Regions from separate parts of the Aeromonas sp. 25-248 genome, predicted to be linked through region 3. Evidence: riboswitches for the same ligand, from Rfam matches in the RefSeq annotation. Region 3 holds a riboswitch; each other region holds the start of a gene.
What was found. Region 3 has a riboswitch for cyclic di-GMP ahead of ACVDHI_RS15475 (glycosyl hydrolase family 18 protein). Riboswitches for the same ligand answer to the same signal wherever they lie in the genome.
Positions count from the first base shown of each region.

Region 1: another riboswitch for cyclic di-GMP. It lies ahead of lafK (lateral flagellar response regulator transcription factor LafK); the one in region 3 lies ahead of ACVDHI_RS15475 (glycosyl hydrolase family 18 protein).
Region 2: another riboswitch for cyclic di-GMP. It lies ahead of gbpA (N-acetylglucosamine-binding protein GbpA); the one in region 3 lies ahead of ACVDHI_RS15475 (glycosyl hydrolase family 18 protein).
Region 4: another riboswitch for cyclic di-GMP. It lies ahead of ACVDHI_RS09285 (glycosyl hydrolase family 18 protein); the one in region 3 lies ahead of ACVDHI_RS15475 (glycosyl hydrolase family 18 protein).

Region 1 covers NZ_JBRKTB010000008.1:42,936-50,445, forward strand. The annotation lists gene lfiR (lateral flagellar biosynthetic protein LfiR) at 1-155, shown strand, start outside; gene flhB (flagellar biosynthesis protein FlhB) at 152-1,288, shown strand; gene lfhA (lateral flagellar biosynthesis protein LfhA) at 1,292-3,367, shown strand; cyclic di-GMP riboswitch class I at 3,562-3,649, shown strand; gene lafK (lateral flagellar response regulator transcription factor LafK) at 3,901-5,163, shown strand; gene lfiE (lateral flagellar hook-basal body complex protein LfiE) at 5,175-5,501, shown strand; gene fliFL (lateral flagellar M-ring protein FliFL) at 5,519-7,264, shown strand; gene fliGL (lateral flagellar motor switch protein FliGL) at 7,251-7,510, shown strand, end outside.
Region 2 covers NZ_JBRKTB010000020.1:5,389-12,898, forward strand. The annotation lists gene cbl (HTH-type transcriptional regulator Cbl) at 1-827, shown strand, start outside; gene gbpA (N-acetylglucosamine-binding protein GbpA) at 939-2,360, opposite strand; cyclic di-GMP riboswitch class I at 2,421-2,506, opposite strand; gene ACVDHI_RS19340 (methyl-accepting chemotaxis protein) at 2,736-4,415, opposite strand; gene ACVDHI_RS19345 (M3 family metallopeptidase) at 4,710-6,560, shown strand; gene ACVDHI_RS19350 (L,D-transpeptidase family protein) at 6,962-7,438, shown strand.
Region 3 covers NZ_JBRKTB010000011.1:105,867-113,376, forward strand. The annotation lists gene ACVDHI_RS15470 (hybrid sensor histidine kinase/response regulator) at 1-2,953, shown strand, start outside; cyclic di-GMP riboswitch class I at 3,155-3,241, shown strand; gene ACVDHI_RS15475 (glycosyl hydrolase family 18 protein) at 3,353-5,950, shown strand; gene ACVDHI_RS15480 (putative RNA methyltransferase) at 6,090-6,890, opposite strand; gene crp (cAMP-activated global transcriptional regulator CRP) at 7,018-7,510, opposite strand, start outside.
Region 4 covers NZ_JBRKTB010000005.1:554-8,063, reverse strand. The annotation lists gene ACVDHI_RS09295 (energy transducer TonB) at 1-57, shown strand, start outside; gene ACVDHI_RS09290 (tetratricopeptide repeat protein) at 69-1,304, shown strand; gene ACVDHI_RS09285 (glycosyl hydrolase family 18 protein) at 1,701-4,739, opposite strand; cyclic di-GMP riboswitch class I at 4,852-4,935, opposite strand; gene ACVDHI_RS09280 (ExeM/NucH family extracellular endonuclease) at 5,229-7,370, shown strand.

The DNA of each region.
Region 1 (7,510 bases), on a different contig from region 3:
CGGCCCCTTCCCTGAACATCTTCTCTCTGGGCTTCCCCATGACGTTGCTGCTGGGGCTGCTCACCATGGCCATCTCCATCAGCGGCGTCCCGGCCCGCTACCTGGATCTGGTCGGTTACGTGCTGACCCAGCTCAGGGCATTGACGCCGACATGAGCCAGCACAGCGCCCAGGACAAAACCGAAGAGGCCTCTTCCCAGAAACGGCGCAAGGCGCGGGAAGAGGGCCAGATTGCACGTTCCAGGGAGTTGAGCTCGGCCGGCCTGCTGCTCGTCGGCGGTCTGGTCATGCAGTGGATGGTACCGAGTTTCGGGCTCTTCTTTGCCGAGCTGATGAAGCAGCCTCAGCGTTTCAACTGGCAAGGGGCACGGGATCCCCAGATGATGATCCAGTGGACCGCGGACGCCCTGATCGGGATGCTGTGGGTGCTGCTGCCTCTGTTCGGCGTGCTGGCCCTGCTGCTGGTGCTGCTCAGTAGCGTGCCTGGCGGCATGGTGCTGGTCTGGAAGAAGCTGATGCCAAGCGGGGAGAAGCTCAACCCGCTCAAGGGGCTCAAGCGGATGTTCTCCACCCACAGTCTGATGGAACTTCTGAAATCCCTGCTCAAGGTGCTGCTGATCGGCGGCACCCTGGCCATGCTGCTCCAGCACCAGTGGCCCACCCTGATGATGATGAACCGCATGCCGCCCCAGGCGGCCATGGAACAGGCGCTGCGGATCCTCTCCCAGGCATTCATCTTGCTAGGCAGTGTGCAGATGCTCATCGCGGTGCTGGATGTGCCCTACCAGCGCTGGTCCTTGAACAAGCAGTTGAAGATGACCAAGCAGGAGGTCAAGGACGAGCACAAGAACAGCGAGGGGCGTCCGGAGATCAAGGCGAGGATCCGCCAGGTGCAGGGGATGCTGGCCAGGGCCCGCATCGAACAGCGGGTGCCCCAGGCCGATGTCATCATAGTGAACCCGACCCATTATGCGGTGGCCATCAAGTACGATCCCGAGCGGGCCAACGCCCCCTATGTGATTGCCAAGGGGGTGGACGGCATGGCGGAGCGGATCCGCGAGGTGGCCAAAGCCCATGACAAGCGGGTGATGAGCCTGCCCGAGCTGACCCGGGCCATCTACTACTCCACCCGGGTGGATCAGGAAGTGCCGGCGGGTCTGTACACCGCGGTCGCCTATGTATTGAACCATGTATTGCAGCTACGGGCCTATGAGGCTGGCAAGGGCAGGAAACCCAATCCCCTTGCCCCCCTGCACGTGCCGCCCGAATTACGTCAACCTGAGAGGTAAGTTGTGAACTGGCGTGTCTTTACCCAATCCTATACAGCCATCCCCATGATGCTGCTGGCCATCCTGGCGATGATGATACTGCCTCTGCCAGGCTGGCTGCTGGATGCCCTGTTCACCTTCAACATCGTGCTGGCGGTGCTGGTGCTGCTGGTCTCCGTCTCGGCCCGCCGGCCCCTCGACTTCTCCGTCTTCCCGACCGTGCTGCTGGTGGCCACCCTGATGCGGCTCTCCCTCAACGTCGCCTCCACCCGGGTGGTGCTGCTGCACGGCCATGAAGGCAACGAAGCGGCCGGCAAGGTGATCCAGGCCTTCGGCGAAGTGGTCATCGGTGGCAACTACGTGGTGGGTCTGGTGGTCTTCGTCATTCTGATGATCATCAACTTCGTGGTGATCACCAAGGGGGGCGAGCGGATCTCGGAAGTGTCCGCCCGCTTCACCCTGGACGCCATGCCGGGCAAGCAGATGGCCATCGACGCCGACCTCAATGCGGGGACCCTGGATCAGCACCAGGCCCGGGCAAGACGGGAGGAGATCGCCAGGGAAGCGGACTTCTACGGGGCCATGGACGGGGCCTCCAAGTTCGTGCGTGGTGATGCCATCGCCGGTCTGCTGGTGCTCATCATCAACCTCGTCGGGGGCCTGGCCATCGGCATCTTCCAGCACTCGCTGCCGGTTTCCGATGCCTTCCGCATCTATGCCCTGCTCACCATAGGTGACGGTCTGGTCGCCCAGATCCCCTCCCTGCTGATGTCCACGGCTGCAGCCATCATCGTCACCCGCGTGAGTGACGAAGGGGAGATGTCGGATCAGGTTGGCCAGCAGATCCTGGCCTCTCCTCGGGTGATCTACACGGCGGCGACCGTCATGCTGATCCTGGGGCTGGTTCCCGGCATGCCCATGCTGGCCTTCCTCAGCTTTGCGGCCGTGCTGGCCTGGACCGGCTGGAGCGTCAGCAAGCGCCGGGTGCAGGATCCCGCGCTGGATGCGGCCGAGGCGCTGACGCGCCAGATGGTGCAGCCGGAGCCCCAGGGGCTGGAGTGGCAGGACCTGCCCCCGGTGGACGCGGTCGCCATCGAACTGGGTTATCGACTGGTACCGCTGGCGGAGGCGGACAAGGGGGCCGAGCTGCTGGCCCGGGTACGCGGTATTCGCAAGACACTCTCCGAGCAGTACGGCTTCCTGCTGCCCGAGATCCGGGTGAGGGACAACCTGCAATTGCAGCCGGATCAGTACCGCATCAAGCTATCCGGCATCCCTTTGGCTTCGGGCAATGTGGATTGCCAGCGGTTGATGGCCATCAGCAGCGGTGAGACCTATGGCGCCCTGGATGGCGAGCTGACACAGGATCCGGCCTATGGCATGAGTGCGGTCTGGATTTCGCCGGACAACAAGGCCAAGGCCCTCAATCTGGGCTACTCGGTGGTGGATTCCGCCACCGTTATCGCGACTCACGCCAGCAAGCTGCTCAGGGAGCAGCTCGACGGCCTGTTTGGTCATGACGAGGTGGGCAAGCTGGGTCAGCATCTGGCGACCCAGTCCCCCCGTCTTGCGGAAGAGCTCAATCTGGCCCTGACCCAGATGCAGCAACTGCGGGTCTTCCGCCAGTTGCTCAAGGAGCAGATCAGCCTCACCGACATCCGCACCATCGCCACCACCTTGCTGGATGCGAGCGAGCTGACCAAGGATCCCGTCCTGCTGGCGTCCGATGTGCGCTGCGCACTGAAGCGCCAGATCGTCAGACAGGCGATCGGGTCCCGCGACGTGCTGGCGGCCTTCACCCTGGATGACCGGCTGGAGCAGACCCTGCTGACGGCCATGAGCCAGTCACAGCAGCAGGGCAAGATCCAGCTGGACAGCTTCCCGGTGGATCCCCAGTTGCTGGCGCAGTTGCAGCAGAACATGCCGCTGGTGAAGGAGCAACTGCAGCAACAGGGATATGCGCCCGTGCTGGTGGTGATGCCCCAGCTCAGACCGCTGATAGCCCGTTATGCCCGTTCCTTCTCGAAAGGCCTCAAGGTGCTCTCCTATAACGAGATACCGGAAGATTTGCGAGTCGAAGTCATCGGGACTCTGGGCTGAAGTGGAATTGCCTTGGCGTCACAGGGACAGGAAGCGCCTATTCCGCATATCTGCTTGAATTGTCATATAAAGCCGCTATCATGTGACGACTTTTGACGCGATACATACTGACAGTTAAGAAAAAAATAGAAATAGTCGGATGTATCACATGGCTTCAGGGACAACGTAGCCATGCCATCCAAATACGGGTCGTCGCATGATAAAGGCAAACTGAACTGAAAAGTCAGGACGCAAAGCCTCCGGTCTAACAGCATTGATGCTAATGATAGCGGGGTTACCAAGGCCATGATTTCCCGCCTTGTTTTTATACCGATATAGACCATTCACTCAATAAAGGGTGCGGTCTCTATTTGTGTGTCTTTATTTTTCACGCATCAGTTCTGTTGATTGATTCATGTGCAATCACAGGTTCGGGATATATGTTTTCTGATTTATCTAGCAAGGAAAATTCAATACCGACCGGTATTGAAATGCATGCTCATTTATTATTAGTTTCAGCTTCGTTATCAAATGGAAACGATGTTGAACGTATATTGCTCAGTGCCGGTTATCGTGTTTCCTGTGTCGATTCCGTGTCGCTGGCCAAGCAATTTCTCTCGAACCATGCGGTCGATCTCATTCTGCTCGACATGGCGGTCATGACCGAGGCAGGGCCCGCCATGGTGCAGACGCTGGCAGGGACCGACTGCGTCATTCTGGTCAACGAGCATCAGGCCTACCTGGCGGCGGAAGCCATGCGGGCCGGCGCCATCGACTACATCATCAAGCCCTTCAGCCAGCGCCAGATCCTCGATGTGGTGAGAGGGGCCCTGCGCCTGCGCCAGGCCATTCCCAATCTGATCGCCACGTCCCCCCAGAGCCTGCAGGTGTTGCAGCTTGCCCGGCGGGCAGCCAAGACATCGGCCACCATCCTCATCGGTGGCGAATCCGGGACAGGCAAGGAGCGACTGGCTCGCTACATCCACGAGATGTCCAGCCGGGCCGGCAAGCCTTTCGTGGCCATCAACTGTGCGGCCATCCCGGAAGCCATGCTCGAATCCATCCTGTTCGGACACAGCAAGGGGGCCTTCACCGGGGCAACCGCCAACCAGCAGGGAAAATTCGAGCTGGCCCAGGGCGGCACCCTGCTGCTCGACGAGATCTCCGAACTGCCGCTGGCGCTGCAGGCCAAGTTGCTGCGGGTGTTGCAGGAGAAAGAGGTGGAACGCCTCGGCAGTCATCAGGTGATCGCGCTGGATGTGCGGATCATCGCCGCCAGCAACCGGGACCTGAGGGAGCTGGTGCTGCAGGGCGCGTTTCGCGAGGACCTTTTCTACCGGCTCGACGTGCTCCCCATGAGCTGGCCGGCACTGCGGGAGAGGCGGGATGACATCCTGCCTCTGGCGGAATACTTCATCGAACGCTACGCCGCACAGCAGGGGTATCGCCTCGGCGAGAGTGCCCGTCAGCAACTGCTCTCCTATGACTGGCCTGGCAATGTGCGTGAGCTGGACAACGTGATTCAGCGAGCGCTAATTATGGCTCGCGGCTTGCATATTCAGGCCGTCGATCTGATGTTGCCCCATTACGCCGCCGAAGCCGACACCCCGCAACCGCAGACGCTTGCGGCCCCCGAGGGGCTCAGCGAGACCAAGCGGCATGCTGAATTTCAATTCGTCCTTGAGACGTTGCGCCGTTTCCGTGGTCACCGGACACGCACGGCCGAAGCCCTCGGAATGACGACCCGGGCACTTAGATACAAGCTGGCTGCCATGCGCGAGCAGGGCATCGATGTCGAGCAGCAGATACAAAACTAAGGGATAACCGAGTGAAGATTGAGATCATGTCATCACAGGTGACGCTCCTGCAGCAGATGCAGGAAATGCAGCGAGTCGCCAGTCAACCCCCTTCCATCGAACCGAACGAGGCGTCAGGCGTCTCGTTCAGCGACGCCATGCGCGACGTCGTCGGCCGCGTCAACGAGCAGCAGAACATCGCCTCCCGATTGATGACCGCCGTCGATGCGGGTCAGAGCGACGATCTGGTGGGGGCCATGGTGGCCAGCCAGAAGGCCGGTCTCAGTTTTTCCGCCCTGATGCAGGTGCGCAACAAACTGATGACGGGTTTTGATGACATCATGCGCATGCCGCTCTGAGGTTGATCATGACTGAACTGGTATCCTCCGCACCGGGGGCGTCGGGCTCCCTGCTGGCCCGGGTGCAGGACGGGGTGCGCAACTGGCGTACCCTGTCTCGCGACAACAAATCCATTCTGACCATCGCGCTGCTGGCCGCCGTGGTTGCCGCCACCATAGTGGTCATCCTCTGGACCTCCAGCAAGAATTACGTGCCCCTCTACGGCAAGCAGGAGCTTTACGACACCGCCAACATCATGGAGATGCTGGAGAAGGAGCAGGTACCCTTCCGGCTGGAGAAAAGCTCCGGCCAGATCCTGGTACCTGAAAGCCAGTTGGCCCACATCCGCATGGCGCTGGCCGCGCGGGGCGTGAGGGCGGCCATGCCGTCCGGCCTGGAGGGGCTCGACAACGTCACCGGCCTTGGCACCAGCGAATTCATGGAAGGGGCGCGCTACCGCCATGCCCTGGAAGGGGAGCTGGCCAGAACCATCATCTCCCTGGATGCGGTGCGCAGTGCCCGGGTACATCTGGCCATTCCGAAGCGGACCCTGTTCGTGGGGCGCGACGAGGAGAAACCCAGCGCGTCCGTGATGCTGGATCTGCAACCGGGCCAGACCATGGAGCCGGGCCAGGTCGAGGCGATTGCCAACCTGGTGGCGGGCAGTATCTCCGGCATGAAGCCCGGGGCCGTCACCGTGGTGGATCAAAGCGGCCAGCTGCTGAGTGCCGAGCTCGGCGACAAGGCCGGTTTCGGCAAGCAGAGCGTCCAGCAGATGGAATATGTGCGCAAGCTGGAGCAGTACATTCGCCAGCGTGCCAGCGACATGCTCTCCCCCATGCTGGGCACGGGCAACTTCCGGGTGCAGATCGCCGCGGACGTCAATTTCAATGCGGTGGAAGAGACCCAGCAACAGCTCGATCCCAATGCCGTGGTGACCAGGGAGTCCAACAAATCGGACAAGACCATCGATGCCCTGGCCCTCGGTATCCCCGGTGCGCTCTCCAATCGACCGCCCGAAACCGCTCCCAAGACCGATCAGGCCGCCACCGAGGGGAATGCTGCCCAGGAGCCTGCCAAGAACGATACCCGCACCGAGCGGCAGGAAGTCAGCAGGCAGTATGAAAGCAGCCGCACCATAGTGCATACCCGCTATCAGCAGGGACGACTGGAGAAGATGAACGTCTCCATCCTGCTCAATCAGCAGAGCGCCCCCAAGGAGGGGTGGAGTCCGGAACAGCTCGAGCAGATCCGCCAGATGGTGGAGCGCTCGGTGGGCTTTGACGGCACCCGTGGCGACCAGATCAGTCTGCAGGTCTTCGATTTCACCGGTGCGGTGCCGGTGGAGCCGCCAGCGTCGAGCTGGCTGGAAACCCCTTACTGGCAAGACTCCCTGCGTTACCTGGTGGGTGGTTTGCTGGGGCTGACCCTGGTGTTCTTCGGCATCCGTCCTCTGGTGAAGCACCTGGTGCGTACCCAGCAATATCCCGACACTGATGCCGCACAGGAGCCGGACGAGGAGCAGGAGCCGACCATGGGCCTCTCCATGCGCCGGGAAGGGGATGGGGAACTGGAAGAGTCTGCGACGGGCAAGAGCCTGTCCCAGTCTCAGTCCGAGTTCCGGCTCGAGCCCCAGTTCTCCTCCCTGGATCTGGAGGCGCTGCCCGAACCGGGTTCCGAGCTGGAAGTCCAGCTCAAGCACCTGCAACTGCTGGTAGACAAGGACACGGCCAGGGTGGCGGAAGTGGTCAGACAATGGGTGAGTGGCAATGAGCAACGTTAATCTGAATCAGAACGCGGTCGACATCGACATCGACAATCTGGAAAAAGCCGCGATCCTGCTGCTGAGCATGGGCACCGAGGCGGCGGCCAAGGTGATGCAGAAGTTGTCCCGCGACGAAGTGCAGCGCCTCATCTCCAAGATGGCCAGCCTCTCCGGCGTGAGTTCGATAGAAGCCAAGTGGACGCTGCAGCAGTTCTTCAACCAGTATCGCGAGCAGAGCGGCATCGGCAGCGCCTCCCGGGAATA
Region 2 (7,510 bases), on a different contig from region 3:
AGGAGGAGCTGGGGCTCGCCCTCTTCATTCGCTATGGCAAGCGTCTGCTCGGCATGACCGAGCCGGGCAAGGAGTTGCTGGTGATCGCCGAGCGTATCCTGGGGGATGCCGACAACATCCGCAAACTGGCGAGCACCTTTGCCAATCGCGACTCGGGCCGGCTGCTCATCGCGACCACTCATACCCAGGCCCGTTATGCCCTGCCGAGGGTAGTGAAGGCGTTTCGGGAGCAATTTCCCCTGGTACAGCTGGAGCTGCGTCAGGGGAGCCCGGAGGAGATAGTGCGGCTGGTGCAGACCGGCGAGGTGGACATCGGCATCAGCAGCGAGCAGCTCGACAAGAGCGAAGGGGTGGTGGCCTTTCCCTATTACCGCTGGCACCACAATATCGTCGTACCGGAGCAACACCCCCTCACCGCCGAGCGGGAGCTGACCCTGGCCGCTCTGGCCCACTGGCCCATCGTCACCTATCAGGCCGGCCTCACCGGTCGGGCACGGGTGGATGATGCCTTTGCCGAGGCGGGCATAGTGCCGCAGATCCTGCTGACCGCCCAGGACTCAGACGTCATCAAGACCTATGTCGAGCTGGAGATGGGGGTGGGCATACTGGCGGACATGGCGTTCGATTCCCAGCGGGACAAGGGGCTGGTGCAACTGGACGGCAGCCGGTTGTTTGCGCCGCACACCGCCTGGATCGGCCTCAAGCAGGGGCAGTTCCAGCACAACTTTGCCTGGCAGTTCATCCAGCTCTGCAACCCCGAGCTGGCGCTGGCGGAGATCCAGGCCCGCGCCATGAGCAACGAGCCCCTGCTCGACTATCAGATCTGAACCGAGGGATGGGTGAAAAACGGGGAGCCATGGGCTCCCTGTTTGTTTGATGTTGACCTGATCTGGCACCGGAAGCGCCGAGCGGGTTCCCGCCAGGTCGGATACGTCCCATCACTGCGCTGTCCAGGCCTCCTGCCAGTGGGAGCCTACGCCCGGTTCATACTGGGTGGCCGTGCTCGCCCACTGGCTGCACCAGCCGCTGTAGGGGAAGGGTTTGCACTGATAGACCTTGCCGTTCTTCGGCTGCAGCACCCGGGTTCCGGCGGTGTAGGACTTGAGGCCGTCCGGGAAGGTGAACTGGTAATCGCCCCCGCTTGCCGGATCCTTGAACATGAGGTCCAGGGTCTGCTGCACCGCGTCACCACCGGCCTTGGGCTTGCCCTCGATCACCAGCTGATGGTGGCCTGCACTCAAGCCGGTCAGCGCCATGGAGAAACTCTGGCTGCCGTCCTTGATGTCGGCACTGCTCTGTCCCCTGGCGACACCGCCGTGGTCATAGAGGGTGTTGGTGATGGCGAGATCCCCCTGGGCCGTGACGGTGAAAGTCAGGGTGAGCTTGCCGTTGTCGAGCGTGTAGTCGCTCGCCAGACCGCTCACGCTGATCCCGTTCTCCACCGGGGGCTGCTGTTGCTCAAGCTGGATCTCGACCCGTTGCAGGTTGCTGCCAGCCTTGAGGTAGACCGGGTTCTGGCCGTAGACGGGGTTGAACTGGCCGTCCGTGCCTTGCTGGCCTGCACGGATCTGGCTCTGCTCGGCGTTGATCTTGCTCGCCAGGGCGTGGGCCCAGTTGTTCTTCTGGCCCTGCCCGGCGCTGGCGATGGTCAGCTCGGTCTGGAGATCGGTGCGCTCGCCATTGGCATCGAACACCCGGGTTCTGGCTTTGTCACCCTCCACCAGGTCGATGGAGGGATAGATGGTCCCTCCCTGGCTCCAGGTCAGCGGTGGCTGGGTGCCATCCTTGAACCGGGCGTCGATCAGGTTGTAGAAGCTGTTGGCGGTATCTCCTACCTCCCATACCCCGAGAATGACCTGATAACCGGTACGCGGGGGCAGGGTGCACTGATGGGTCACCTGTTTGGGGGGCTGCACCATGTTGCCCTCGATGACGCAGAAGGGATTGAGATCGAACGCATCCCGGGTGAGGGGCCGGTTCGGGTTCCAGTCCTGCTTGGTGAGGTAGTAGCGCCAGTTGCGGGTCACGTGGTTGGCAGTAAAGGTCCAGCTGATGGCGAAGGGGCCGGCCTGCACTTCACGCTTGGTCCAGCGATCGAGAGTCTGGGTGTTGAGCTCGCCGAATTGGGGGTGACCGGCCGAGGCTATCTGGCCGTCGGCGGGGCCGCCATCGGGGAAGCCGGAGGGGGCTTCCAGGCTCTGGGGTTCCCACTGGATGGCGCCACACTGGCTGTTGCCCCCTGTCTTGCACAGGTAGTTGCGCCCTTCGGGCTGGCTGATGTAGCCGTGAGCGAGCACGCCGCCACTGGCCAGCAGCGCCAGTGCCGCCGCGAGATGGGTGAGTCGGATATTTGCTGCCATACATTCCTCTGTTCGGTGATGTGGGCTGTCACGTTGGCAGGGGAGTTCCCCGAAACACGGTGCTGCAACCCCGCTATCCTGGACAGCTTGTCTTTAGACCGGAGGCTTTGCGTCCTGGCCTTTCAACCAGTTTGCCAAATGACTACAGAAAGGATCATGGTGCCGCCTGTGGCGACCACTCATCATGACTATATTTTGTTAAAAAAATAAGTGTAAAAATTGACAGTGCCATCTCATCGGAGCAACGCATCAGCAGCAGATGGCTCCATCTGGATCTGCGCGCTGGTTCAGTGCGAGAGGGTGGCCCGGGAGAGGCTCCCGTGGCCATGACAGGAAAGGAGCCCCTGCCAGACTGGCAGGGGTTCACGGGGCCACTCAGTGGCGGGGTTGCATGCCTGCTCGGGAAGAGGACGCCTGGGTCGGTCGCATCATCCTGTCCTGGGCTTGGGCGTTGTCCAGCTTGAACACCGCCAGTCGCTCGTCGAGGCTTCGGGAGAGACCGGCCAGCAGTTCGCTCTCCTGGGCCAACTGGGAGGCCGCCTGGGACATCTCGAGTGCCGAGTCGTTGATGCCGCTGACGTTGCGGTTCATGTCTTCCGCCACCATGCTCTGCTGCTCCGCCGCCGTGGCGATCTGGGTCGCCATGTCGCTCACGTGCTGGATATGATTGACGATGAGGGAGAGATCCTGCCCCGCCTTCTCGGACTGGTTGACGCTGCTCTCCGCCAGCTTGCGGCTGGCGTCCATGGCGTTGGCGGCGGTGACAGCCCGTTGCTGCAACTGGGTGATGGTACTCTGGATCTCCTCGGTGGAGTGGCGGGTGCGACTGGCCAGCTGGCGCACCTCGTCGGCCACCACGGCGAAGCCACGGCCCTGCTCGCCGGCCCGGGCCGCCTCGATGGCGGCGTTGAGGGCCAGCAGGTTGGTCTGCTCCGAGATGGCGCTGATGACCGCCGTCACCTCGCTTATCTGCATCACCCCCTCCTTGAGCTGGTTGACCTGCGAGGTGGCCTGATCCACCTCGGTGGCCAGCGCCTGGATGCCGTGCACGCTGGCATGGACATCCTGGTTGCCGAGCCCGGCCTCGCTGGTGGCATCCTGGGTGTCGCGGGCCGTATTCTCGGCGTGACCCGCCACGTCGGCGATGGTGGCGCTCATCTCGTTCATGGCGGTGGCGAGCTGGGCGAGCTGATCCCGCTGACTGTTGACCGCCTGGTTGGTCTGTTCGGCGGAGGCGGCGATGCGCAGGGCGGCATCCGCCACGTTGCGGGCCCCCAGGCTCGCTTCCAGCAGGGCGCGGCGGATGGCATCCAGCCCCTGGTTGGTGGAGCTGGCGACGGCGCCGAGCTCATCCCTGCCCAGCACCGGGATGCTGACCACCAGATCGCCAGCTGCGACCCGGGCCATGGCCTTGTTGATCTCGGCCAGGGGATTGACGATGGAGCGGCTGATGGCGAGTCCCAGCAGCCCCATCAACAGGATCACCAGCAAGGTGGCGCCACCCATCCACTCATATTGCGACCACATAGTGGCCTCAATGTCCTGCAACAACACACCGGAGCCCAGGATCCAGCCCCAGGGCTGGTAGCCCGTCACCAGCGACATCTTCTGGGCCGCCTCGCCGGACGGGGAGACCCACTGATACTCCAGCCTGCCCTGGTGGCCGCCCTTGCCGAGATCCACCATGTGCTGCCAGTGGGACTCGGCAGGGTTGTTGCCCATCTGCTGGCCGACCAGCTCGGGTTTGGCGGGATGCACCACCACCCGACGGTCTTCATCCAGTACGAACAGGTAGTTGTCCCCGTCAAAGCGCATGCTGTCGAGCATGGCCTTGGCCTGTGCCTTGGCCTGCTCCGGGGGGAGGGTGGCGGCCAGGGCCTGGATCCGGCTCATGGCCAGATCCAGCACCGCCTGCAGCCTGGCTTCCCGTTCACTCATCAGATTGCGGTGCAGGGCACTGGCCGAGATGAGCAGCAGTGCGATGAAGCCGACCAGGGCCAGTGAGAGCAGCAGCATCAGCTTGCGACTCACGGCAATATCACCGAGCTTGAACATAGTCTTATCCTTACTTTCCCATGCGGGTCTGATTGTGGCCGAACTACCGACCGGACCTGACTGTTGTTGTTTTTAACATATCATTAACTTTCAATGGGTTGCGATGGAAAACAGCCAATTGAGCAGTTTGACAACCAGTATAGCCAGCAGACAGAAACCCTCGCTTTTGATAGCGTGATGGCGCGCATCCCGGCGCACAATTTGTCTGCTCCATTCGCAAGAAGTGTGAATGGGTTGGCATTTCACCAAAAAGGAGTGGGCGCCCCGTGGTCGCCCCATAACAAGAGGGAAGTTATGAGTTCCATTGCCAGGAATTATCTCAACCAGCTCAATGCCGATTACCTGCAGGTGCACAGACGCAAGGAGGACCTGTTCTGGTCCACCTACATGGGCACCAGTGACGATCAGACAGGCTTCACCGCGGCCGAACAGGCCTACAAGGCGTTCTGTGCCGATCCTGCCCGCCTGCCGGTGCTGCGGGAGATGCATGCCCAGGCCGAAGAGGCGGATCTCAGGCGCGGCCTGGGGGGCTGGATCGCCTTCTTCGAGTGCAACGTCATCGAAGATCCCGCTGCCTCCGCCCTGATGGACGAGCTGGTGGCCGCCGAGGCGGATCTCTTCGCCCGTCGCAAGGGGTTGAAGCTTACCTTGCTGGACGAGCAGGGCCGCCAGGTGCCCGGCAGTCTGCCCGCCGCCAGCACAGCGCTGGCCGCAAGTCGCGACGAGCCGGTGCGCCAGAGCGCGCTCGCCATGTTCCACACCCTGGAGCAGTGGGTGGTCGACAACGGCTATCTGGCCATCGTCGCGCTGCGCAACCGCTTCGCCCGTGCCATGGGCTATCGCGACTACTTCGATTACAAGGTGCACAAGAACGAGCAGATGAGCCCGGAGCAGCTGTTTGCCATTCTCGACGACTTCATCGCCCGTACCGATGCCCGCTTGCACCAGAGTCTGGCGGAGCTGAAAGCGGCCAAGGGGGACGCAGCCCTGCTGCCCCACAACCTGCGCTACAGCGTGAGTGGCGACGTGACCCGCCAGCTCGACCCTTACGTGCCCTTCTCCCGGGCGCTGAAGGATTGGGTCGAGAGCTTCCGCCGGCTCGGCATCCAGTATCGCGGTGCCACCCTCACCCTGGATCTGCTGACCCGGGAGGGAAAATACGAGAACGGCTTCTGTCACGGCCCGGTGCCGAGCTTCTGGCAGGAAGGGGAGTGGGTGCCTGCGGTGGTCAACTTCACCAGTCTGGCCAATCCGGCCCAGGTGGGCAGCGGCTGGAGCGGGCTCAACACCTTGTTCCATGAGGGCGGCCACGCGGCGCACTTTGCCAACGTCACCGGCAACGCCCCCTGCTTCTCCCAGGAGTTTCCGCCCACCTCCATGGCCTATGCCGAGACCCAGTCCATGTTCTGCGACAGCCTGCTGGACGACGCGGACTGGCTCAAGCGCTATGCCAGAAACGCGGCGGGAGAACCCATCCCCGATGCGCTTATCCAGGCCATGATTGAAGCGCGCCAGCCATTTCGTGCCTTCAACGAGCGCCAGATTGCGCTGGTGGCCTACTTCGAGCGGGATCTCTACGCCATGGCAGAGAGCGAGCGCACCCCGGCCGCCGTGCTGGCCCTGGCCCGCAAGTGGGAGCGCAAGATCCTGGGGGTGGAGAGCCCGCGCCCGCTGCTGGCCATCCCGCACCTTCTGAACCAGGAGTCGGCCTGCGCCTATCACGGCTATCTGCTGGCACTGATGGCGGTGGAGCAGACCCGCGCCTACTTCTTGAAACGCGACGGCTACCTCACCGACAACCCGCGCATCGGACCGGATCTGGCCGCCCACTACTGGGGACCGGGCAACGGCATGACCCATGACGAGACGCTGCAGAGCCTCACCGGCGAGGGTTTCAGTGCGGTGCCGCTGGCAGAGGCGTGCAACCGGAGTGCCGCCGAGGCGTGGCAACAGGCACAGACGTGCATGGCGGCGGCGCGGCAGCGCCCACCGGCAGGGGAGGGGACGCCCCTCGACGCCCATATCCGGGTGGTGCACGGGGCCGAGCTTATCGCCGACAACAGCGAGTCCGAGGCGCGCATGCTGGCAGACTTCGAGGCCTGGATCCGGCGCCTTGAGACCGCCGAACCAGTGACCCAGGCCTGAGCCCGGTGTTGCACCGTCAAAGGGCCCCATCAGGGGCTCTTTTCTTGTGCGTTGAGATGGCCTGACCCCATGGTGCCAGCCGGGGATTGGCGGGTGGACAGGCTCAAGTGTCACTGGCGGCGGCGCTGCCCGCTGGTTTTTCTCCCTGCGCCATCTTCCTGGCCTTGACGACCTGCGCTGAGGTGCCCGGTTGCAGGCAAGAGACGACGCCCAGCCCTTGGCAGGGCCTCTGCATGGCGGGTTGACGGCCATTTCCCCCTGCTGGCCACAGATATGTTTCTCCCGATATATTGAGTATTCACGGCGATCCCATATCATGGCGCTCGCTCGCCACCAGAGAGTGGCGACATTCAGATGATTTGCTAACAAGAGAGCCCAGAAGGCTCGCAGAGGGATGGATAGTGAGAGCCGTATTGCTGTGTTTGCTGGGGCTGTGGCCCGCGTTGAGTTTTGCCACTCTGTCCGCCGATATGGTGGTGGTGAAGAAGTCGAGTTACAGCCTGACCCTGATGAAGGATGGCAAGGAAGTGAAGCGCTACTGGATTGCCCTGGGCCCGGCTCCCAAAGGACACAAGCAGCGTGAGGGGGATCAGCGTACCCCGGAAGGTCGCTATACCCTGGACTACAAGAAGAGCAACTCCGGTTTCTACAAGGCTATTCACATCAACTACCCGAATCTGGACGACATCAAGCGCGCCAACGAGCTGGGTGTGAACCCGGGCGGCATGATCATGATCCACGGCCAGCGCAACAGCCTGGGGGATCGCAGGGTGCAGCCGTCCAACTGGACCAATGGCTGCATTGCGGTGCTGAACCACGAGATGGACGAGATCTGGAACGCCATCGAGCCAGGCACCCCCATCATCATCGAGCCCTGATCCCGCCTGCCAACGCCCGCTCTCATGCGGGCGTTGCATTTGTCGCAGACCATGACGTGACACAGCCTCCTG
Region 3 (7,510 bases):
GTTCAGCATTCTATTCGGCACCCGCAACCTGGATGCCACCGAGCACCACAGGGGCATGGTGGTGGCCATCGCCTTCGAGTCCGTGGTCAAGCTGCTCGCCTTCATGGCGGTGGGGGGCTTTGCGCTCTGGCTCATCATCGCCAGACCGAGCGAGGCGCGTACTCTGGTGGCGGGCGACTTCCTCGATGCGGTGGTGGCGGTGACGCCGGGCAGTCTGCTGGAGCTCGCCATCTACACCCTGATCGCCATGTGCGCCGTCATCTGCCTGCCGCGCCAGTTTCACGTGACCGTGGTGGAGAACAACCAGGGGCAGGATCTGCACTGGGCCCGCTGGATCTTCCCCCTCTATCTCTTCCTGATGGGGCTCTTCATCTGGCCGCTGGCGCTGGCAGGCAAGCAGTGGGTCGGGGCAGATATGGCCTCGGACACCTATGTGATAAGCCTCCCCATGTCCCTCGGATTCGACGGCATGGCGATGCTGGCATTTCTCGGCGGCACCTCGGCGGCCACCGGCATGGTGATCGTCTGCACCATCGCCCTGGCCATCATGGTGAGCAACGATCTGGTGTTGCCGGTCCTGCTGCGCCGGGTCTGGCAACAGGGGCGGGACGAGCGCCTGATGCGGTTGCTGCTGCAGGTGCGTCGGGGGGCCATCTTGCTGATTTTGCTGGCGGCCTGGGCGCTCTATCTCTGGCTCGGGGATCTCACCAGTCTGTCGCGCATCGGCTATCTCTCGTTCGGGGCCGTGGCCCAGTTCGCACCGGCCCTGCTGCTCGGCCTGTACTGGCGTCATGGCAATCGCAAGGGCGTCTATCTCGGGCTCGCCCTCGGGGTCAGCCTCTGGTTCGTGACCCTGCTGGCGGAGAGCGGACTGCTGGCTGGCTCCCCTCTCGAAGCCCTGCTGGCGCCCCCAGACTGGCCGGCGGTGCGGGATCTGAGCCTGGGGGCCTGGTGCCTCTTCCTGAGTCTTCTGCTCAACCTCGCCGGCTATGTGGCGGGCTCCCTGCTGTCACGGGCGGCGGTGAGTGAGCGGCTGCAGGCAGCCAACTTCGTCGGCAAGACGAGCCGGGATACCTCGGCGCTTTATCATGCGCGGGTCTCGGTGAAGGAGCTGGAGATGCTGGCGGCCCGCTTCGTCGGTTCCAGCCGCGTCAAGCGGGCCTTCGGCCGCTTCGCGGGCGAACGGGGAGGCACCCTGGCGCCCCAGATGCAGGCCTCCGCCGAGCTCATCGCCCACACGGAGCGACTGCTGGCGGGGGTATTCGGTACCTCGTCCGCCCGCCTGGTGCTGGCCTCCGCCCTGCAGGGACGCAACATGCAGCTCGAGGAGATCGCCACCATAGTGGACGAGGCCTCCGACATGTTCCGCTTCAACCGCGGCCTGTTGCAGGGGGCAATCGAACACATGGGGCAGGGGATCTCCGTGGTGGACAGGGAGCTCAGGCTGGTGGCCTGGAACCGACGCTACATCGAGCTGTTCTCCTATCCCCCCGGTCTCATTCAGGTGGGCCGTTCCATCGAGGAGATCATCCGCTACAACGCCGGACAGGGGTTGTGCGGCCAGGGAGACATCGAGGCCCAGGTAGCGCGGCGGGTTGCCTTCATGAAGCGTGGCAGCCCCCATGTCTCGGCGCGGGAGCGTCCCGATGGCCGGGTCATCGAGATGCAGGGCAACCCCATGCCTGCGGGGGGCTTTGTCATGACCTTCACCGACATCACCCCGTTCAGGGCGGCGGAGCGGGTGCTGCGGGAAGCGAACGAGCACCTGGAGGCGCGGGTGGCCGAGCGCACCCACGAGCTCTCCGAACTCAACCGCCAACTGCTGCTGGTAAACCAGCAGGTGGAGCGGGCCAACCAGTCCAAGAGCCGGTTCCTTGCGGCGGTGAGCCACGACCTGACCCAGCCGCTGAACGCGGCCAAGCTCTTTACCTCCTCCTTGCTGGAGATGCTGCCCCCGGAGGACGAACCGGCCCGTATCGCTCGCCACATCGACGACGCCCTGGGGGCGACCGAGGATCTCATCACGGATCTGCTGGACATCTCGCGCCTCGAGGCGGGCAAGTTCAAGGCGAAGAAGCTCGATTTCGCCCTGAGCGATGTGCTGGACAATCTCAAGGCGGAATTCGGCGTGCTGGCCCAGGCCGGTGGGATCCAGTTCTCCGTGGTGGAGAGCCGCCTTGCGGTCTACAGCGATGTGCGCTTGCTGCGGCGGGTGTTGCAGAACTTCCTCACCAACGCATTTCGCTACAACCCCGGCGGTCGGGTGCTGCTCGGCTGTCGCCGCATGGGGGAGAAGGTGCGCATCGAGGTGTGGGACAACGGCCCCGGCATCCCGGAGGGCAAGCAGGAGGCGATCTTCGACGAGTTTTCCCGCCTCGATCACTCCCGCACCGCCAGGGAGCAGGGGCTTGGCCTCGGGCTCGCCATCGCCCGCGGCATTTCGCTGGTGCTGGGTCATCAGCTCTCCCTGCGCAGCTGGCCCGGAGCGGGGTCCGTCTTTGCCATCACCCTGAACCTCGCGACCCGGCCCGTCATCCCCAGCCAGGTGACGACCCCGGCCCTGCGAGACAGCCAGCTGGAAGGGGTCAGGATCCTCTGCATCGACAACGAGGAGGATATCCTCATCGCCATGGCCTCGCTGCTGGGACGCTGGGGCTGCGAGGTGCGCTGTGCCCAGAGCCTGGAGCAGGCGGAAGAGATCATCGGCGGCGGCTTCCTGCCTGCGCTGGTGCTGTCGGACTATCACCTGGATGACGGCAAGACCGGGTTGCAGGCGTTGCACATGATCAGGCTGGCCCATGGCAACGGTATCGGCGGCATCATCATCAGTGCGGATCGCAAGAGCGAGTTGCAGGCACAGATCCGTGAGCACGGCTTTGGCTACGTGAGCAAACCGGTCAAACCTCTCAAGCTGCGCGCCCTGATGAACAGCCTACTGATGCCGGTTCAGTGACTGGTCTCACAGAATCCAGCATTGGCTGAACATTTTTTTGATGCCATCCAGGCGCCATGATCGGCGATGATGGTGCCTCTTTCGTCGCCATTTGCCGAGTTTGGTGATAATTGAGTCTTGTTGGGTGTCACTTTTGGCAGGTGGCACCCGGGCGACTCTCCTCTATAGTCATTCGGCGATTATTTTTGTCGCAAATCAAGTTGTGCAAAAAGGCAAACCGGATGAAAGTCCGGGACGCAAAGCTTCCGGTCTAAGGGTCTGCGTACCTAGGATAGCGGGGCCACCACAGGTTGTATCGTCCATGGGCCAAGCCATGGTTGCGATGTTGTCTGCGTTACCTGGCAGGTTGCGTTGCCTTTTTCGTTGTTAATTCCAATAACGAAATAAGGAAGTTCAAATATGTTAAGTCCAAAACTTTCCCTGCTGGCGCTTCTGGTCGGGGGGCTTTGCACTACCTCCGCCTTCGCCGCTGCCCCGGGCAAACCCACCATTGGCTCCGGCCCCACCAAGTTTGCCATCGTTGAAGTCAATCAGGCTGCTTCGGCCTACAACCAGCTGGTGACCGTCCACAAGGATGGCGCTCCCGTCAGCGTGACCTGGAACCTCTGGTCCGGTGACGTCGGACAGACCGCCAAGGTACTGCTCGACGGCAAGGAGGTGTGGTCAGGCCCGGCCTCCGCCGCGGGTACCGCCAACTTCAAGGTCACCAAAGGGGGGCGTTACCAGATGCAGGTGGCCCTGTGCAACGCCGATGGCTGCACCCTCTCCGACAAGAAGGAGCTGATGGTCGCCGATACCGACGGCAGCCACCTGGCGCCGCTCAATGCGCCCCTCAAGGAGAACAACAAGCCCTACGCCAACAAGTCCGGCAAGGTGGTGGGGGCCTACTACGTGGAGTGGGGTGTCTATGGTCGCAAGTTCACCGTGGACAAGATCCCGGCCCAGAACCTGACCCATATTCTCTACGGCTTCACCCCCATCTGCGGTGGCAACGGCATCAACGACAGCCTTAAAGAGATCTCCGGCAGCTTCGAGGCGTTGCAGCGCTCCTGTGCGGGCCGCGAAGACTTCAAGGTCTCCATCCATGATCCCTGGGCGGCGATCCAGATGTCCCAGGGCAACCTCAGCGCCTGGGATGAGCCCTACAAGGGCAACTTCGGCAACCTGATGGCCCTCAAACAGGCCCACCCGGACCTCAAGATCCTGCCGTCTGTCGGTGGATGGACCCTCTCCGATCCCTTCTATTTCCTGGGTGACAAGACCAAGCGCGATACCTTCGTCGCCTCGGTCAAAGAGTTCCTGCAGACCTGGAAATTCTTCGACGGCGTGGACATCGACTGGGAGTTCCCGGGCGGACAGGGGGCCAACCCCAGCCTGGGCGGCCCGAATGACGGCGCCACCTATGTGGTGCTGATGAAGGAGTTGCGAGCCATGCTCGATGAACTGGAAGCCGAGACCGGCCGCCAGTATGAGCTGACCTCGGCCATCAGCGCCGGCGGTGACAAGATTGCCAAGGTGGATTATCAGGCGGCCCAGCAGTACATGGACCACATCTTCCTGATGAGCTACGACTTCAGCGGCGCCTTCGACCTGACGAATCTGGCCCACCAGACCAACCTCTTTGCCTCCAGCTGGGATCCGGCCACCAAGTACACCACCGACAAGGGCGTCAAGGCGCTGCTGGGTCAGGGGGTGACACCGGGCAAGATTGTGGTGGGGGCGGCCATGTATGGCCGTGGTTGGACCGGAGTGAAGAACTACCAGGCCGGCAACCCCTTCACCGGCACCGCCACCGGACCGGTGAGCGGTACCTGGGAAAATGGCGTGGTGGATTACCGCGACATCGTCAACAACCGCATGGGCGCAGGCTGGGAGCAGGGCTATGACGAGTCGGCCGAGGCCCCCTATGTCTTCAAGGCCAGCAGTGGTGACCTCATTACCTTCGACAACGACCGCTCGGTCAAGGCCAAGGGGCAGTACGTGCTGGCGAACCAGCTCGGCGGTCTGTTCGCCTGGGAAATTGATGCGGACAACGGCGACATCCTCAACGCCATGCACGAGGGGCTGGGCCACGGCGAGGGTACGCTGCCGCCGGTCAACAAGCCGCCGGTTGCCAATGCCGGCAGCGATCTGAGTGCCACCGGCCCGGCCGAGGTGACCCTCAACGGCAGTGCCTCCCACGATCCGGAAAACGGGGCGCTGACCTACAGCTGGAAACAGGTCTCCGGACCCCAGGCCAGCCTGCTGGATGCCACCCAGGCCAAGGCCCGTGTGGTACTGGATGCCGTCAGCAGCGACATCAATCTGGTGTTCGAGCTGACCGTGACCGACGATCAGGGGCTCTCGGCCAAGGATCAGGTGGTGGTCACCAACAAGGCGCCGCAGCCGAACCTGCCCCCCGTGGTCAGCGTACCGGCCAGTGCGACCGTCGAGGCCGGCAAGCAGGTGAGCATCAAGGCCACCGCTTCCGACCCCAATGGTGATGCCTTGAGCTATCAGTGGACAGTGCCGGCCGGTCTTAGCGCCACCGGTCTGGACAGCGCGACCCTGGTGGTCACGGGCTCGAACGTGACCAGTGACACGGCATACGATCTGACCCTGGTGGTCACCGACGGGGCGCTGGATGCCACAGCCGTTACCCGCCTGACCGTCAAGCCGGCCAGTACAGGTGGTGGCTGCGAGGCCAGCGATCCGGATGCAGCCAACCACCCGGCCTGGAGTGCAGGTACCGTCTACAACACCAATGACAAGGTGAGCCACAAGCAACTGGTGTGGCAGGCCAAGTATTGGACCCAGGGCAACGAGCCGAGCCGCACCGCTGATCAGTGGAAACTGGTGAGCCAGGTGCAACTGGGTTGGGATGCCGGAGTGGTCTACAACGGCGGTGATGTCACCAGCCACAACGGCCGCAAGTGGAAGGCCCAGTACTGGACCAAGGGCGATGAACCCGGCAAGGCCGCCGTCTGGGTCGATCAGGGCGCGGCGAGCTGCAACTGATCTGCCGTGATGAATAATGGGGCCGAGGGCCCCATTTTTGTCTTGCTGCGTGGTCGGGTGTCTCTTCCTGTCAGGGGAAAGGCGCACTCGCTTTGTCAAAAAGGCCCGTCAGGGCCTTTTTTCATGGTTTGTCACCGGTTTACAGCGGTTTTTGCCACAGGCTGAGCAGCAGATCCTGCTCGAGGGCGTCGGGCCCCTGGTGGGTGAAGGCGTGGCGCTGCTCGCCGCTGGCACGCCAGCCGAGGCGACTGGTCTCCAGAATGTGCTCGCGCAGGCCCTGATCCAGCGCCGTACTGAACTGGGCGCGTTGCTGGGCAACACTGACAAGCCCGGTGAGGGCGGGCCAGCTCAGGGGATGTTCCATGCTCACCGGATTGAGGCTGACGCGCAATTGCCACTGATGGCGAGGGCCTGGCTGCACGTGGAGCAGATAGCCGCCCGGCGCCAGCCAGCTGACCAGGAGTTCCGTCTTGACCTTGAGGTCGTTGACCAGCAGCACCTGGGCCGTGCCAGGCAGCAGCGGGGCGCGCGCCGGGTCGGCGATGACGAACTGGCCTTCCGGTTGCGCCTTGTTGGCGGCGAAGATGGCATTCTTGGCCAGATCGAAACCGCCGACCTGCCAGCCGGGCAGCCGCTCAGCCAGGGCACGGCAGTAGTACCCCTCGCCACAGCCGAGGTGGACAAGCTCGCGCTCGCCAAGAGGAGCGAGCAGGTTCGCCATGGCGTCCACCAGAGGCAGCTGGTGGCCTTGTTCCAGGAAGCGGCGCTTGGCGCGCAGCAGGGCCCGGCTGTCGCTGTCCTTGGGGTTCTTCTTGCCGGGGATGAGGTCCAGATAGCCTTCCGGTGCGGGATCGAAGTGGTGCTTGTTGTCGCAATAGACCCCGCGGGAGGCGGCATGAAGGTGCAGGGGGCTACGGCAAAGGGGGCATTGAAGGTGCATAGGAGTTCTCTTGGCGAAGGCCATGACGGCGGGGCGTTCGGGATTATAGGGGAGAGGATCGGAAAAGGCTGCCATGGGCAGCCTTTTTATCCAACGGCGCTGTGCGGGCGCCGTCGGCGGAACCCGGTCAGCGGGTACCAAACACCACTATGGTCTTGCCGTGGGCGGAGATGAGCTCCTGCTCTTCCAGCATCTTGAGGATGCGGCCGACGGTTTCACGGGAGCAGCCAACGATCTGGCCGATCTCCTGGCGGGTGATCTTGATCTGCATGCCATCCGGGTGGGTCATGGCATCCGGCTGTTTGGCCAGGTTGAGCAGGGTCTGGGCAATGCGGCCGGTCACGTCCAGGAAGGCGAGGTTGCCAACCTTCTGGCTGGTGTGCTGCAGGCGCTTGGCCATTTGACCGGATAGACGCATCAGGATGTCCGGGTTGACCTGGATCAGCTGGCGGAACTTCTTGTAGGAGATCTCGGCGACTTCGCAGGCGCCTTTGGCACGTACCCAGGCGGAACGCTCCGGATTCTCGTTCTCTTCGAACATCCCCATCTCGCCCAGGAAATCTCCCTGATTCAGGTAGGAGAGGATCATCTCCTTGCCTTCGTCATCCTTGATCAGGACG
Region 4 (7,510 bases), on a different contig from region 3:
GACGGCAAGCCGCAGGCCAGTCGCATGCAGCAAGAGATCGAGTTTGCGACCAACTAAGGAGGGTGGCGATGAAAAAGTTACATACCCTGATCCTCGCCCCGGTGGCCATGGCGGTGCTGCTCAGCACCGCCACCTGGGCCGCCGAACAACCCGCCCTGTCTGACCGCGCCTACCGCGCGGTCAACAAGGCCCAGGCGTTGATCACCGAGAAGAAATACGGCGAGGCCAATGCCAAGCTGCAGGAGGCGCTGTCCGGCGCCGGCGAGCGGGTCTACGACAAGGGGGTCATTTTGCAGACCCTGGGCTTCGTGGCGGCGCAGCAGGAGAAGTACGGTCAGGCGACCAAGTACTTCGCCGACGCCATCGCCACCGGCGGCCTGCCGCCCCCGGTGGCCCAGCAGGTGCGCTACAACCTGGCCCAGCTCTACATGGCGGAGGGGAACTTCAAGGGTTCCATCAACACCATGAAGGAGTGGTTCGCAAACCTCGGCAAGGACGAGAAGCCGACCCCGCACGCCTACATCACCCTGGCCAACGCCCATGTGCAGCTCAAGCAGTACCGGGAAGCCATTCCGGCAGTGGACAACGCGATCAAGCTCTCCGCAGGCAAGGCGCCGGAGTCCTGGTACCTGCTGAAGATGGCGGCCCACTACGAGCTGAAACAGTACAAGCCGGCCACCGAGGTGCTGACCGCCCTGGTGGACCGCTACCCGGAGAAGAAGAAGTACTGGACCCAGCTCTCGGCCATGCACATGCAGGCGGGCAACGATGCCAAGGCCCTGGCGGCACTGGAAGGGGCCTACAACCTCGGCATGCTGACCGAAGCCAACGAGTTGCAGCGGCTCGCCAACTACCTCGCCTTCGCCGGCATTCCCCACCGCGCCGCCCGTGTGATGGAGAAAGCCATGAAGGAGGGGCAGATCGAGAGCACCGCGGCCAACTACAAGACGCTGGCCAACTACTGGCATCAGGCCAAGGAGCTGGACCCGGCCATCGACACCCTGGCCAAGTCCTACAAGCTGGCCCCCAATGCCGAGCTGCAGCTCAAGATGGCGCGCATGATGATCCAGAGCAAGCGCTACCAGGATCTGGTGGCCTTCGCCGCCAAACCTGCCGCCAACGCCAGCGGCGAGCAGCGGGCGGACCTGAAGTTCCTGACCGGGGTCGCCTATTTTGAGCAGCAAAAGCCCAAGGAGGCGCTCTCCGCCTTCACTCAGGCCGCCCAGAACGGCAACGTCAGTGGTCGCGCTTCCCCCTGGATCAGCTTCTTGAAAGAGCAGCAGGGCGGCGCCGTCACCCAATAAAGCTGCGCGGCCCGGCTGGCGGGGCGGGGATCTCCCCGACTCGGCATCCGGGCCGCGACACATCGACAAGGGGGTCACCCCGCAGATTGCCTTGGTGGCAATTGGCCGCTCTTCGGAGCGGTCTTTTTTATGGTCACTCCCCTGCCCTTTTCCCCCTCCTTCTCCTGATACAAGGCACAAAAAAATCCGGAGCCTGGGCTCCGGATTGGATCGTTGCGTTGGGAGGGGGCAACCCCTTCAACAGGTCATCAGTCACTGCACACCAGCTTCCAGCTGCCGTCGCCCGCTCTGAGCTCGCGGCTGGTACAGCAGCCGGGACAACTCAGTAGTTGCACATCAGCTTCCAGCTGCCGTCGCCCACTCTGAGTTCGCTGCTGGTACAGCAGCCGGGACAACTCAGTAGCTGCACACCAGCTTCCAGCTGCCATCGCCCGCCTTGGGCTCGCTGCTGGTCCACCAGTTGGCCTGCCACACCGCCTTGCCGTTGGTCATGCGGTCGTTGCCATTGGCGTGATCCCCGCGCGGCCAGGTCGGATAGGCATTGTAGTCCGCCGGGTTGACGTTCTGGCTGGCACAGGTGGTGCCACCGCTGCCGCCGTCACCACCGCCACTGCTGCCCAGCACCGCCTCGGCCAGGGCCGGGAAGTCGGACTTCAGGCCTATGGTCTGGCTGCCGGCAATCAGGCGCATGCCACTCGGCACGCCGGCGGCCGGCAGGTAGTAGGTCATGGCCACTTCCACGTCGGTGCCCGGCGTCCAGGCTTTCCAGGCCGGCAGCGTCAGAGCCACCTTGTGGAAGTCCTTCTCATTGGCGATGCCGTCCGAGTTCTGGTTGCCACCGCTCTCCACCACTTTCAGCCCCATGCCGCTCTGGTCGGTGATGGTGTCTGAGGTGGAGGTGGGGACCAGGAACTCGATGCGGGTGCCGCCCGGAATGGTCTGGGTCGACTTGTTGGTGAGCTTGAGGGTCGGGTTGATCGGGTAGTTGGAGTCCCCTTCCTTGAAGCCGGAGAGGCTCACGCCGATGTCGAGCTGGGCGGCCGGAGCCGGCAGATCATTCTGCTTCAGGGCAGCCTTGTCGGCCTTGCTGAACTTCTCGTAGGCGAGGCTGGTGAGGGTGCTGCCCATCACGTACTCGTTCTTGGCCGCGTCGAAGTCATAGTCCCCCGCCATCTCCCAGAACATGACGCCCCCCAGGCCCCGCTTGACGATGTAGTCGAGCTTGTGACCCATGGACTCTTCATCTTCGGTGGAGAGGAACACCTTCTTCTGCTCGTTCCAGAGCCAGGGCGCATGGGCCTTGTCGTCGTAGTAACGCACATACTGGCCTTGCATCACGTGGGCCGGGTTGTTGGGATCCAGACCCCAGGCCTGGCCGTAGCTCGGCAGGGTGGTGATGCCGAGGCTGGCCGCGTGCTCCAGGTTCTTGGCATGCCACATGGGCACGGCGCCACCGCCAATCTCCTTGCCGTTCTTGTCAAGGTCATGCCAGATGTTGTCGATGCCCACCGCCCCGTTGCCGCACGGAATGGTGCTGCCACCGGTGCCCGGCTGGCAATCGCTCTGGCTCGGCAGCGCCGCCTTGCCACCCAGACCGTGGGTGCCACCGGTGACCCCCTGCCAGCCACGGGTGTAATAGGGCACCCCTATGTTGATCTTGCCCGCCGCCATGGCACCACGGAAGTAGTGGGCCGCCCAGGCGGAGTTGAGATAGCCGATGCCGCCAAACTGGGCCTGGGTGTAGACACCCCACTGGGACAACTCGGGATCCGCCTTGTTGTCGAACAGGGCGGCGTTGTGACCGACGAAGTGGTTCCAGGCACCGTGGAAGTCATAGGTCATCAGGTTGACGTAGTCGAGGTACTGGGTGACCTGGAAGTTCTCCATGCCGCGCAGCAGGTAGGCCGAGGCCGGCGAGGCGATGGTCAGCATGTACTTGCGACCGTCCTCGGTGCCGGCGCTGTCGAGCTTGTTGCGCAGGGTCTTCATCAGCACTTCATAGTTCGCAAAGAGCTTGCCGCGACACTGGTTGGAGAGCGGGAAATCGTTGGGGTTGCCCGCATCCTTCATGGAGGTGGGGTACTCGTAGTCGATATCCACCCCATCGAAGCCGTACTGGCGGATGAAGCCCACGGCCGAGTCGGCAAAGGCGTTGATGCCGGCGGTGTTGACCGAGCAGTCGCCCTTGGTGGTGGCGGCGTAGAAGCCGCGGGTATCGGCCCAGCCCCCGACGGAGATGAGGGTCTTCACGTCCGGGTACTGCTTCTTGTACTTGGACAGCAGGTTGAAGTGACCCTTGTAGGCAAACTCCGGATCCATCTCGGCGCCCGGCACCCCGTTCCAGGTCAGCTTGGTGGCGGCGTCATCCACCTTGATGGTGTGACTCTGCTCGTCCACCGCCGCGAAGGCGTAGTTGATGTGGGTGATCTTGTCCCAGGGAATGTCGCTCACCAGGTAGGCGGGCAAGCCGTTCTTGCCGGTGCGCCAGGAGGTGAAATACCCGATGACGCGGCGGCCGTGGTCATCCCCCATGCACTCGCTGCCGTCGGCGCGGTAGATCTGGCGCACGTCGCAGGAGAGGTTGCCGCCGGTGGGGGGCAGGGCCGCCTCTTCCACCTGCACGTCCACCTGGGCCGACTCGCCAGAGAGGTTGGTCTTGTCGGTCGCCACCAGCTTGAGGCCGGTCAGCCCCTTGTTCTGGGGCGTCCAGCTCAGTTGCCAGGGGGCGCTGGTGTCCTCGCCCACCTTCTGGCCATTCACGAAGAGCTCGACCTTGGCGACGTCGTCATTGGCGTCGGTGACATTGCCGCTCACGGTGAGGGCGCGGCCCAGGGTCACCCTGGCACCGGCGGCCGGGCTTGCGATGCTCACCCTGGGCGCCTCTGGCGCCACCACGGCGGCGACCTTGAAGCTCGAATCCGCCTCGCTCAGCACCTTGCCGTCTTTATCCAGCGCCCGGGCCTTGAGGGCGTGATTGCCCGCACCGGCGGCAGACCAGCTGGCACTCCAGGGAGAAGCCGTGGCGGTGGCGACCAGGGTGCCGTCGATGAGGTATTCCACTCGGGCGAGCGCCGTGACCGGGCCGCTCAACGTCACCGCCAGGGCCACACTGGCCCCCTCGCTGACGCTGGCACCCACGGCGGGGGAGCCGATGGCGACGACCAGGGACGGTGGCGGCACCTCGCCACCATACAGCTTCCAGGCATCGGCCCAGACCACACCCACCCCGGGGGCATAGTGATAGGGGGACGCGCCGCACCAACCGGAGTAAGGGAATTCCTTGCATTCATAGAGGGCGCCTGCGTTGCTGACGATGTCGCCAGCCTTGTAGGCGGTGCCGGCCTGATAGGCGGGGTAAGCGGCCTGCGCCCAGGCAGGGACGGCCGCAAGGGCGACCAGCATGGCAAGCCTGCTGGGCCTCAAGATCTGTTGCATATTGTTATCTTCCTTGTTTTGTCTTGGCTTCAATACCGGGAAAAGCGCAACCGCAACAGGGAACAAGGGAGCGACAACAGGCCATGGACGGGCCACAAACCCTCAAGTCACCCTGGGTAACCCCGCTGTCTGGCCCGGATGGGACAGATCGGAGGCTTTGCGTCCCGGCATCACTGCCGGTTTGCCCTTTGCCTGGGTTCCGTGAGGAACGGCTCGAGTATAGGAAGCAAGTGACCACTGCTCAATCTTTATTCTCGAAGGAAAATATGTGAATGCTGGCCGCCTCACACTTTTCGCTCCCACCTGATGACAAATAGATCATCAATATCAAACTGTTAGCCACGTCAAAAAATGGCAGATGGGCTCCTTTGTCTCCTCATAATGTGCGTTGGTTCACTGGTCAGAGCTGCCAGAAATGTGACAATGCGCGCCCTTGGCCACGATGCCAAGGCTATGGAAACACTGGCAAAAATAAAAAAAGGAATACCCATGAAAGGAACACCTACCCTGCTGTCGCTGGCCGTGGGGCTCGCGCTCGCGTCCCCGTCTCTCTACGCCGCCGGCTTCAGTTGCCCGGCCGACAGTGCCCTCACCCCCATCCCCGCCATCCAGGGCAGCGGCGACAAGAGCCCCCTCGTCCCGGACGATCAGTTCGAAAGCGCCCAGAGCGTCTCGGTCAAGGCGGTGGTCTCGGGTCTGGGGGAAAGCCTCAACAAGGGCTTCTACCTGCTGGATGTGCAGGGGGACGGCAACCCCGAGACGTCGGACGGCATTTTCGTCTACCTCAACGACAAGAACTTCGCCAGCAAGTACCCGGACATCCAGCCGGGCGCCCTGGTCTGTCTGGAGGCCAAGGTCGAGGAGTATTACGGCCACACCCAGCTCAAGCCCCTGTTTGACGGCAGCACGCCGCGCCTGACGACCCTGGCCCAGGGCGCCGCCCCGGCCGCCACGGCGCTGCGGGTACTGGAGGGGGAAACCCTGGCCCGGGCCCTGGAGCGTCACGAAGGGATGCGGGTACGCCTTGACGCCGACAGCGCCCTCAAGATCAGCCGCAACTTCAGCTACGACTATGCCGCCCGGCGCAACAACCTGGTGCTCGCTCACGGCGCCCCGCTGATGAAGCCGACCCAGCTCCATGTGGCAAGCAGCCCCGAGGCCGTGGCGCTGGCCGAGGCCAACGCCAGCAACCGCGTCTTCCTCGAGTCGGACGTCAAGGCGGGGGACGGCAAGCTCCCCTGGCTGCCCGCCTGGGAGCCGGAGCAGGGTTACCTGCGCATCGGCGATGCCCCGGTCAATCTGGAGGCCATGGTCGGCTACAGCTACAACGAGTACCGCCTGATCGTGCCCCGGGATCAGACCATCACCGCGGGGGATCTGCTGCGCACCAGCGACAACGATCGCCAGAGCGCCCCAGCCCGTCTGGATGGCACTGACCTTCGCATCGGCAGCTTCAACGTGCTCAACTACTTCACCAGCCACTCCAGCGTGGGGGGCGCCCTCAACGTGCTCTGCGCGGATCAGGCGGATGCGGACAGCGCCAAGGGCTGCAACCGCGGCGCCAAGAGCCTGGAGGAGTTCCAGTTGCAGCGCGCCAAGATCGTCAACGCCATCACCGAGATGGACGCCGACCTGCTCGGCCTGATGGAGATGGAGAACAACGGCTTTGACGAGCACGCCGCCCTCCACGATCTGGTGGAGAGCCTCAACGCCAGGCAGAAGGAGGCGAGCAAGCACTACGCCTTCGTCACCCTGCCCAAGGCCCTGCTCACGGAGGATCGCTTCTTTGGCGGCGACGCCATCATGGTGGCCATGATCTACCGCCCCGCCCTGCTCACCCCGAGCGGGGATGCCGACGTCATCCCCCTGCCCCAGCAGCGCTACACCACGGGTGGCGTCACCAAGAGCGCCGGTCAGCGGGACTCCCTGGTCCAGCGCTTCACCGTGGCGGGCAGCGACGCCCCCCTGACCCTGGTGGTCAACCACCTCAAGTCCAAGGGGTCGGGCTGCTATGAGAACGGGGATGGCAAGACGGAGCCTGCGGATCTGCAGGGCAAATGCACCGAGTTTCGGGTGAGCGCCGCCAAGGTGCTGGGGGAGGCGGTGAGCAAGATGCCGGGCCAGGTGCTGCTGGTGGGGGACTTCAACTCCTACGCCAAGGAGGATCCCATCCGGGTGCTGACCGACTATGCGCCGGTCGCGGGGGAGCGCCAGATCCGCTCCGCCTCCCACACCTACATCGGCGACAAGCCCTATGAACAGATGGGCCAGACGGTGGCCAAGGGTTACGGCCTGGTGGATCTGAACGTCAAGTTCAACCAGGAGAAGGCCATCTCCTACAGCTACGAGGCCGAGCTCGGCACCCTGGACTACGCCCTCGCCAACCCGGCGCTGGCTGACAAGGTGGTGGCGGTGGCCGACTGGCACATCAACTCCTTCGAGAGCAACCTGTTCGAATATGGCAGCGCCTACACCGGCGATCTCATCAAGTCGGACAACCCCTTCAGCGCCTCGGACCACGACCCCGTCATCGTCGACCTCAAGCTCAAGGAAGCGAGCAAGGGGGGTGGCGGCGCCATGGGCGCCCTGCTGCTGGCCCTGTTGCCGCTCGCCTGGCGGCGTCGTCGCTAAGACGCGGCATCTTCGATGCCAGGTGCAAAGCCCGCGATGATCGCGGGCTTTTTTTGTGCCAGGGCCATTTGAAAAACAAATGCAAAGGGCCACATCATGGGATGAATAAATACCCTGTTGCCCCACCTCACCCCTTTCCC